Regions from separate parts of the Pantoea sp. GW821-FHT03E06 genome, predicted to be linked through region 2. Evidence: riboswitches for the same ligand, from Rfam matches in the RefSeq annotation. Region 2 holds a riboswitch; the other holds the start of a gene.
What was found. A riboswitch is a leader RNA that binds a small molecule or an ion and turns the genes downstream of it on or off. The one in region 2 is predicted to bind thiamine pyrophosphate.

Region 1 (4,712 bases), 2.0 Mb from region 2:
TGAATCCTGCGGATCGCGCCAGCCGCGAATGTTCTGGCTGCCGGTAGGAATGGCTTTGCTAAAGCGCTGGCTAAGCAGTACCAGCAGTAAACAGCAGCCGAGCTGTAACAGCGCCAGCAGCGCCGCGCGCGCCGGATCGTAATCAAAATTCAGCGCCTGATAGATCGCCAGTTCCAGTGTGGTAGCCTGCGGCCCGCCGCCCAGCGCCAGCACGGTGGCAAAGCTGGCAAAGCACAGCATAAAGATTAGCGCCGCAGTCGGCAGAATCTGGCGGCGCAGCCACGGCCACTCCAGCAGACGAAACAGATTCCAGCCGCGCAGGCCGAGCTGCGCGGCCAATTGCCGCTGCTCGCCGGGAATGTTCTCCAGCGCCTGCAGCAGCAGACGCGTTGCCAGCGGCAAATTAAAGAAGACGTGCGCCAGCAAAATGCCCTGCAGGCCGTACGGCGAAAAGTGGTAGTCAAAGCCGATGGCCGCGCACCATTGCGCCAGCCAGCCGCTGCGGCCATACACGCTCAGCAGGCCGAATACCGCCACCAGCACCGGCAGCACCAGCGTCATGGCGCACAGGCGCAGCAGCAGAGTGCGGCCAGGAAAACGGCGGCGATAGAGCGCGCGTGCCAGCAGGATAGCAGGCAGCACCGACAGCAGCGCCGAAAGTAGCGCCTGTTCAAAGGAAAACGCCAGCACATGATGCAGATAGCTGTCATCAAGCAACGCGCGCCAGTCAGTAGCCGGTGCGACCATCACCAGCGCACCAAAGGCCAACAGCGCCACCGCGCACAGCAACAGCGCGGTGATGCTGCCTGGAATTAACCAACCGGGCATTAGCGGCTAACTGCGCGTTGCCAGGCGCTAATCCACGCGGCGCGATGATCGGCTACTTCCGCTGGCGTGAATTGCAGAGCTTTATTTGGCACCTGCAACGCGTGATAACCCGCTGGCAAATCGCTTTTGATCACCGGGTACATCCAGTTACCGCTGGGAATGGTCTGCTGGAAGGCTGGAGAAACCATAAACTGCATGAACTGCTGCGCCAGCTTTGGCTGCTTGCTGCTGGCGAGCTGCGCGGCAACCTCCACCTGCAAATAGTGGCCTTCGCTAAATTCTGCCGCGGCGTAGTTCTCTTTCTTCTCTTCGATGATGTGGTAGGCCGGAGAGGTGGTGTAGCTCAACACCAGATCGCCTTCGCCTTTCAGGAACAGACCGTAAGCTTCACTCCAGCCTTTGGTGACGGTGACGGTTTTTTGCGCCAGCTTCTGCCAGGCATCTGGCGCATTATCGCCATAGACCTTCTGCATCCACAGCAGCAGACCAAGGCCAGGCGTGCTGGTGCGCGGATCTTCATAAATCACGCGCCATTTCTCCGGGCTCTCGACCAGTTCTTTCAGGCTTTTGGGCGGGTTCTTCAGCTTGTTTTTATCGTAGACGAAGGCGAAGTAGCCATAATCGAATGGGATGAAAGTCTCGTTGTGCCAGCCATCCGGCAGCTGCAAAGCCTGGGTATCGACGCTGCTTTTGGCAAACAGGCCGGTTTTCTCTGCCGCCTGCACCAGATTGTTATCGAGGCCCAGCACCACATCGGCTTTGCTGTTTTTGCCTTCCATACGCACGCGATTAAGCAGCGATACGCCATCTTCCAGCGCCACGTAATTCAGCTCGCAACCACACTGCGCTTCAAAGGCTTTTTTTACCGCCGGACCGGGGCCCCAATCGGCAGAGAATGAATCGTAGGTGTAAACGGTCAGAACCGGTTTGGCAGCCAAAGCCGGTGCAGCAACCAACAGCATCACAGGCAGAACTTTGTTTAACACTTTGCGCTCCTTGAGGAGAAGATAAGGTTGAGTCGCAAAGGATCTGAGGAGTGAGGCATCTCAAATCCCTACGCCGGTATTAGCCGGATCAGGTTCGACGGGTCTATCTCAGCCAAATTAAGGCACCCCGTTGAGAACGGCACATTCTAGACATTTAAATGACAGCGCGAAAGGTTCACCGGTTGGAAGTTTGGTGCCACGCTTCCCGGTGCGCATGAATGCGCACCCTACCAAACCGCGCCGGCGCGGTGGTCACAGCTCCGGAGGCGCAAACCAGGCGGATTTGAAGTCAAACCAGCCGAGGGTATTCAGCCGTACGCCGCGCATGCTGCGTTGACCTTCCAGCAGCAGCCAGTGGTGGAACAGCGGATGCAAATAATCGCTATCAATTAACTGCTTGCTCCATTCTGCCAGCGCTAAATCTTTCTGACGCCAGCGCGCTGCGTCGGCTTGCCAGTCAATCGGAATGCAGTGATGCATCAGCGGCAGTTCATACAGCTGAGCGAACAGCGCATACTCGAGCGGCAGGGTAAAGTTGACGCTGCCGAGCCAGATATCACTCTCGCCCGCGCCCTCAAACCACGCTTCATAACTCACCTCACGCGTAATCAACTCGACGCCTTCCAGCGCCAGCAGCGGACGCAGCGCGTTAGCGATACCCTCATGCTCAACATGATGGCTGTACCAGCTGAGGGTTAATTGTGTGAGTCCTTCCGGCTTGTCGGCAGGCGTGAGGTCGCGGCGATGATGCCAGCGCGGCAACAGGCCATACGCCGGAAACCAGTAGCGCTGATAACCTACACCCGCATGGTTAAGCAGGGCGATAGGATTGAACAGATAGCTCACCCAGCGGCGAAAATGGGCATTTTGTCCGAGGGTGGAGCGCTGATCGAACAGCAGAAAATAGCAGCCTTCTTCTAAACGACTCTCTTCTGATTTCTCATCAGCGGTTTCGCCCTGCAGTTTTACCCCAGCGTACACTAGCTCATCGCTGATCTCGGGCAGTACCCAAATCGACACATCATCAATCAAGGCACGATAGCCAAAGTAATCATCGAAGGCGGCGATTTTTAGCTGCGTTTGCTGGTTACGCACCACGCTGTACGGACCGGTGCCAATCGGTTGGCGAGCAAAGTGGCGTAACGTCGGCCACTCGCGCGGCAGAATCATTGCGCTGACGCTCGCCAGCAGCCAGGGCAACCAGTCATCCGGCTGGCTCAAATAGATATCCAGCGTCCAGGGGGCGGGCGAATGCAGCTTTTCGATATGGGAAAACAGCGGCTGGCTGCGCACGCGTTCCAGCGAGGTAATGATATCCTCCATTTCCAGTTCGCGACCATGATGAAAGCGAATCGCCGGGCGCAGGAAAAAGCGCCAGTGCAGGGGGGAGGTTTGCTGCCAATGGTGCGCGATATCGGGTTCGATTTCCCCCTTTTCCTCATTTATGCGCATCAGGCCGTTGAAGATTTGCCGTGCCAGGTGAGTTTCTGAGCGGCGTAGCGGTGAACCGGGCAGCAGATTGGGCAACGGGCGATAATAGAGCACGCGCAGGATATGCTTGCCCTGGCGGAAGCTGCGGCCTAAATGTGCCGCGATCATCTGGCGCACCTGATTTTTGTCGCCGACCAACTGCACCAGCTGCTCAATGCGATCCTGATCCAGCAGATCTTCAGCACGCTGCTGCTGCAGCGCTAAACCGGTGTAACAGAAACTCAGCGTTGAACGCTTGCCACGCCCCGCTTCCGCCTGCCAAATCAGCCAGCCTTCATGCTGCATGGCGTTAAGCAGATTACGCATATGGCGGCGTGAGCAATGCAGCAGATCGGCCAGATCGCTTAACGTAGTTTCCTGATCCTGCCCCTGACAGCTTTGCCATAAGCGGATAAATTGCTGTTGCAGACGTGAAGAGGACATAAAAGGGGAACTCCTTCTCAGAATCGCTCATTTTTTCCTGCCTCATATTAGAGGCATACTGCCCGGCAATGGAAGAGCGGGAGGCATTCAGCAATGAATGGCGCTCTGCCAGCGGTTCCGCCGACGTGGAACCTCTTTCTGAGTAGGGTGCATTTTCACCGCCAGCAGCGCTTTATCTGCTGGCTTTTTTCGTTTTGCTGTAGGATCTTCTACCCTCATTTCTCTACCTGTTTTTTTCCGCAAAGGGATTTCGGCATGAAATCGCTGTTAACGCGTCAACGTCGCATCAATCCGGTCTATCTCTCGTTTATGGCGGTGTCATTTATGACCGGCGTCGCCGGTGCGCTGCAGGCACCGACGTTAAGTCTGTTTCTGACGCGTGAAGTGCAGGTGAGCCCGTTTTGGGTTGGCTTGTTCTTTACCATCAATGCGATAGCGGGGATTGCCATCAGCCTGCTCATGGCCAAGCGCTCTGATAATCGGGGCGATCGTCGCAACCTGATTCTATTCTGCTGTCTGATGGCGACGCTTAATGCGCTGCTATTTGCTTTCAATCGCCACTATTTAACCCTTGTCACGCTGGGCGTGTTCTTATCTGCACTTGCCAGCGTTTCCATTCCGCAGGTGTTTGCGCTCGCGCGTGAATATGCCGATCAGTCAGCGCGTGAAGTGGTGATGTTTAGCTCGGTGATGCGCGCGCAGCTATCGCTGGCGTGGGTGATCGGCCCGCCCTTATCGTTTGCACTGGCGCTTAATTACGGCTTTGTGACGCTGTTTTGCGTCGCGGCGGGGATTTTTCTGCTGAGCATGCTACTGATCTGGCGCACCTTGCCGTCGGTGCCACGCGTGGTGGCTTCACCCGAAGAAGTGTTAACGCAGCTGAGCCCGTGGAAAGAGAGTCAGGTGCGGCTGCTGTTTATCGCTTCGGTGACTATGTGGACATGCAACACCATGTATATCATTGATATGCCGCTGTATATCAGT
Region 2 (4,712 bases):
TGGAGTGTTTTCTTCTTCTACCCGGCTGACTTCACCTTCGTATGCCCAACCGAACTGGGTGACGTTGCAGACCATCATGAAGAGTTCCAGAAACTGGGCGTAGATATCTACTCTGTTTCTACCGACACGCACTTTACCCACAAAGCCTGGCACGGTTCTTCTGACACCATCGCAAAAATCAAATACGCGATGATCGGTGACCCAACTGGCGCGCTGACCCGTAACTTCGAAATCATGCGTGAAGACGAAGGTCTGGCAGACCGCGGTACCTTCATCGTTGACCCGGAAGGCATCATTCAGGCGATCGAAATCACTGCAGAAGGCATTGGCCGTGATGCATCTGACCTGATCCGCAAAGTGAAAGCAGCACAGTACGTGGCTTCTCACCCAGGCGAAGTTTGCCCGGCAAAATGGAAAGAAGGCGAAGCAACGCTGGCTCCATCACTGGACCTGGTTGGCAAAATCTAAGCCAACATCACGCCATTCGATCTTTCTCTATCGGGTGCTACGGCACCCGATTTTCATGACAGGAACTCACTATGCTCGACACCAATTTAAAAACCCAGCTCAAGGCTTACCTTGAGAAATTAACGAAACCGGTTGAGTTGATTGCCACATTGGATGATGGCGTTAAATCGGCAGAGATCCGTACTCTGCTGGTCGATATCGCGAGCTTGTCAGATAAAGTCAGCTTCCGTGAAGAGAACGATCGTCCGGTGCGTAAACCCTCTTTCCTGATTACTAACCCAGGCAGCCAGAGCGGTCCGCGCTTTGCCGGTTCGCCAATGGGCCATGAATTCACTTCACTGGTTTTAGCCCTGCTGCAAACCGGTGGACACCCTTCGAAAGAAGCGCAGAGCCTGCTGGATCAAGTGGTAGCGCTGGAAGGTGACTTCCATTTCGAAACCTATTATTCACTGTCGTGCCACAACTGTCCTGACGTGGTACAGGCGCTGAACCTGATGGCGGTACTGAATCCGCGCATCAGCCATACCGCGATTGATGGCGGTATGTTCCAGAACGAAATCACCGAACGCAACGTGATGGGCGTGCCAGCGGTATTTCTGAATGGCAAAGAGTTCGGTCAGGGCCGTCTGAGCCTGGCGGAAATCGTCGGTAAAGTGGACACCAACGCCGATAAACGCGCGGCGGAAGAGCTGAACAAACGTGATGCCTATGAAGTGCTGATCGTCGGCAGCGGCCCAGCGGGCGCAGCAGCGGCCATCTACTCGGCACGTAAAGGTATTCGTACTGGCCTGATGGGCGAACGCTTTGGTGGCCAGGTGCTCGACACCGTCGACATTGAAAACTACATCTCCGTGCCGAAAACCGAAGGCGCCAAGCTGGCTGGTTCATTGCGCGCTCACGTTGATGATTACGACGTGGATGTGATTGATACCCAGAGCGCCATTAAGCTGATTCCTGCGGCGAAAGAGGGCGGTCTGCACGCGATTGAAACCGCATCCGGCGCGGTACTGAAATCTCGCAGCATTATCATTGCCACCGGGGCGCGCTGGCGCAACATGGGCGTACCGGGCGAAGAGCAGTATCGCACCAAGGGCGTCACCTATTGCCCGCACTGCGACGGTCCGCTGTTCAAAGGTAAACGCACGGCGGTGATCGGCGGCGGTAACTCAGGAGTTGAAGCGGCGATCGATCTGGCCGGCATTGTTGAGCACGTCACGCTGCTGGAATTTGCCAGCGAAATGCGCGCCGATAAAGTGCTGCAGGACAAACTGCGCAGCCTGAAAAACGTCGACGTAATTCTGAATGCGCAGACCACGGAAGTGAAAGGTGACGGTAGTAAGGTTACCAGCCTGACCTACATCGATCGTAATAACCAAACCAGCCATGAAATCGCGCTGAGCGGTATCTTCGTGCAAATTGGCCTGCTGCCAAACACCACCTGGCTGGAAGGTGCGGTTGAGCGCACTAAAATGGGCGAAATCATTATTGATGCCAAGTGCGAAACCAGCCTGAAAGGCGTATTCGCCGCCGGCGACTGCACCACGGTGCCATATAAGCAGATCATCATCGCCAGCGGTGAAGGTGCGAAAGCCTCACTCAGCGCCTTTGATTATCTGATTCGTACTAAACCGGCTGAATAATTTTTGCGATAGCCACGCAATAGCCCCGTAACCTGTGTTGCGGGGCTTTTTTTTATCTTTATACGTCCTTAGCCTAACCAGCGTTTTGCTTCGGCATCGCTGATATCGCGGTAATAGACTTTATGCAGTCGTTCACCGCAGCTTTTGCATTGTGCTTCTACATGAGTAGAAAAATAGTGGCGACCCGCTGGCGAAATTGCGCCTTTACGGGATATTTGGACGTTGCGCCATCGATGTGCATGCGGAATAAAGCTGAAGAATTTTAATTTCATTATCGCTACCGGATTGGGGTGGGCGGTGTCTGTCTTTAAATCCGGGATGCCATTAGGCCGATTTTCAAGCGAGATGGGCTTGATATTTATCAAGCGTTATTCAGACAGGTCTCGATTTTAAGGTGGTGCGGCGTGGAACGTCCTCGTTTGCTCAGGATGAATGAACGAGGCATTCACTGATTTACAAGCTCTGATGCTGCCATTATCCTGTCTGCGGCATGAAGCAATACATTCATGCTATGACTCGGGGTGCCCCTGTAACACAGGGCTGAGATACACCCGCTGACCTGATCTGGATAATGCCAGCGTAGGGAAGTCAGATGCCTGACCGCATTCGCCTTCTTGATCGCCGGTTGGGAGCTTTATGACACAGCCTAACCTTCTCTCCACTGCGCAACTCGCGCAATCCTTGCTCCTCCTGCGACAGCAAGCGCCACTGGTGCACTGTATGACCAACGACGTGGTGCAAACCTTTACCGCCAATGTATTGCTGGCGCTGCACGCTTCTCCGGCGATGGTGATTGATGCTGAAGAGGCCGCGCAGTTTGCCGGGTTTGCCGATGCGTTATTGATAAACGTCGGCACGCTAACGCGCGATCGTCGAGACGCGATGTTAGCGGCGGTGCAGGCCGCGCAAAAAGCCGGCACGCCGTGGACGCTGGATCCAGTTGCGGTCGGCGCATTAACTCTGCGCACCGAATTCTGCCAGCAGCTGCTTGGTCTGCATCCGGCGGCGATTCGTGGTAACGCTTCAGAAATTCTCGCCCTGGCTAATCAGGCAACGGGCGGTCGTGGCGTGGATAGTCTGCATCAGGCCGATGCCGCGCTGAGCGCTGCGCAACAGCTGGCGCGTGACTATGACACTGTCGTCGCCGTAACCGGCGAAGTGGATTACGTTACCGATGGCACTCAAACGTTGGCGATCCCCGGCGGGAGTCCGCTGATGACGCGGGTGGTCGGCACCGGTTGCGCGTTGTCGGCGGTGGTGGCGGCTTTCACCAGCTTACCGGGCGAGCGTCTGCTGCATGTGGCCGCTGCCTGTCGTGTGATGTCGCTAGCCGGTGAAATCACGGCGCGTCAAGTCGAGGGGCCGGGCAGTTTTGCGTCGGCTTTTCTTGATGCGCTCTGGACGCTGGAGATGACAGTATGAAACGCATCAACGCATTAACCATCGCCGGTACCGATCCAAGTGGCGGCGCCGGTATCCAGGCCGATTTGAAAGCCTTCTCCGCGCTGGGCGCGTATGGCACCAGCGTCATCACTGCGCTGGTGGCGCAGAATACCTGCGGCGTGCAGTCGGTTTATCGTATCGAACCCGATTTTGTTGCCGCGCAGCTCGATTCGGTGCTGGACGATGTGCGCATTGATAGCGCAAAGATCGGCATGTTGGCAGAAACGGCGATCGTTGAAGTGGTGGCCGAGCGGCTGAAACGCGCCAGCCTGCCGTTTGTGGTGCTGGATACGGTAATGATTGCCAAAAGTGGCGATGCGCTGCTGTCGCCGGATGCGGTAGCCAGCGTACGCGAACTGCTGCTACCGCAGGTCTCGTTGATCACGCCGAACCTGCCGGAAGCCGCAGCACTGTTGGGGTGCGCTATGGCGCAGGATGAAAAAACCATGCTGCAGCAGGGCGATGCGCTGCTGGATCTTGGCTGTGAGGCGGTGCTGATGAAAGGGGGACATCTTAGTGATGCCGAGAGCCCGGATTGGCTGATCACCCGCGCGGGACGCCAGCGTTTTACCGCGCCGCGCGTCAATACCCAACACACGCACGGCACCGGTTGTTCACTCTCAGCGGCGCTGGCCGCACTGCGGCCACGGCATAATGATTGGGCGGCGACGGTGGCTGAAGCCAAAGCCTGGCTGCAGCAGGCGCTGCTGCATGCCGATTCGCTGGAAGTGGGCAAAGGCATTGGGCCAGTGCACCATTTCCATCAGTGGTGGTAGGGCGTAACGCCAGATTGCCGCTTTTTCACTGCGAATCCGTCTGAAAAATGGAGTCAGCAATTTGCCAGCCTGCGGCATTCCGGTCCAGGCTGTTGGGGGGGAATCGACAGGTGTCGGTTCCAATCCAGCCATTTATCAGGAGCGAACATGACGGACATCGTACAGTTATTGGGCAAAGAGGCGGATAGCCTTCTTCAACATCGCTGCATGACCATTCCAGCGGACAGCCTCTATTTACCCGGCGCGGATTATGTTGATCGTGTGATGATCGACAACAATCGTTCTCCTACCGTATTACGCAACATGCAAACCCTGTACAACACCGGACGTCTGGCGGGCACCGGCTATTTATCCATTCTACCGGTCGATCAGGGCGTGGAGCACT

Region 1: another riboswitch for thiamine pyrophosphate. It lies ahead of thiB (thiamine ABC transporter substrate binding subunit); the one in region 2 lies ahead of thiM (hydroxyethylthiazole kinase).

What each region holds. Positions count from the first base shown of each region.
Region 1 is NZ_JBWKUG010000001.1:717,826-722,537, forward strand. Features, by position in the region: gene thiP (thiamine/thiamine pyrophosphate ABC transporter permease ThiP) at 1-828, opposite strand, end outside; gene thiB (thiamine ABC transporter substrate binding subunit) at 828-1,814, opposite strand; TPP riboswitch at 1,862-1,954, opposite strand; gene sgrR (HTH-type transcriptional regulator SgrR) at 2,067-3,728, opposite strand; gene AC07WB_RS03265 (MFS transporter) at 3,984-4,712, shown strand, end outside.
Region 2 is NZ_JBWKUG010000001.1:2,745,234-2,749,945, reverse strand. Features, by position in the region: gene ahpC (alkyl hydroperoxide reductase subunit C) at 1-468, shown strand, start outside; gene ahpF (alkyl hydroperoxide reductase subunit F) at 540-2,108, shown strand; gene AC07WB_RS12850 (hypothetical protein) at 2,177-2,380, opposite strand; TPP riboswitch at 2,616-2,711, shown strand; gene thiM (hydroxyethylthiazole kinase) at 2,745-3,530, shown strand; gene thiD (bifunctional hydroxymethylpyrimidine kinase/phosphomethylpyrimidine kinase) at 3,527-4,327, shown strand; gene fbaB (class I fructose-bisphosphate aldolase) at 4,475-4,712, shown strand, end outside.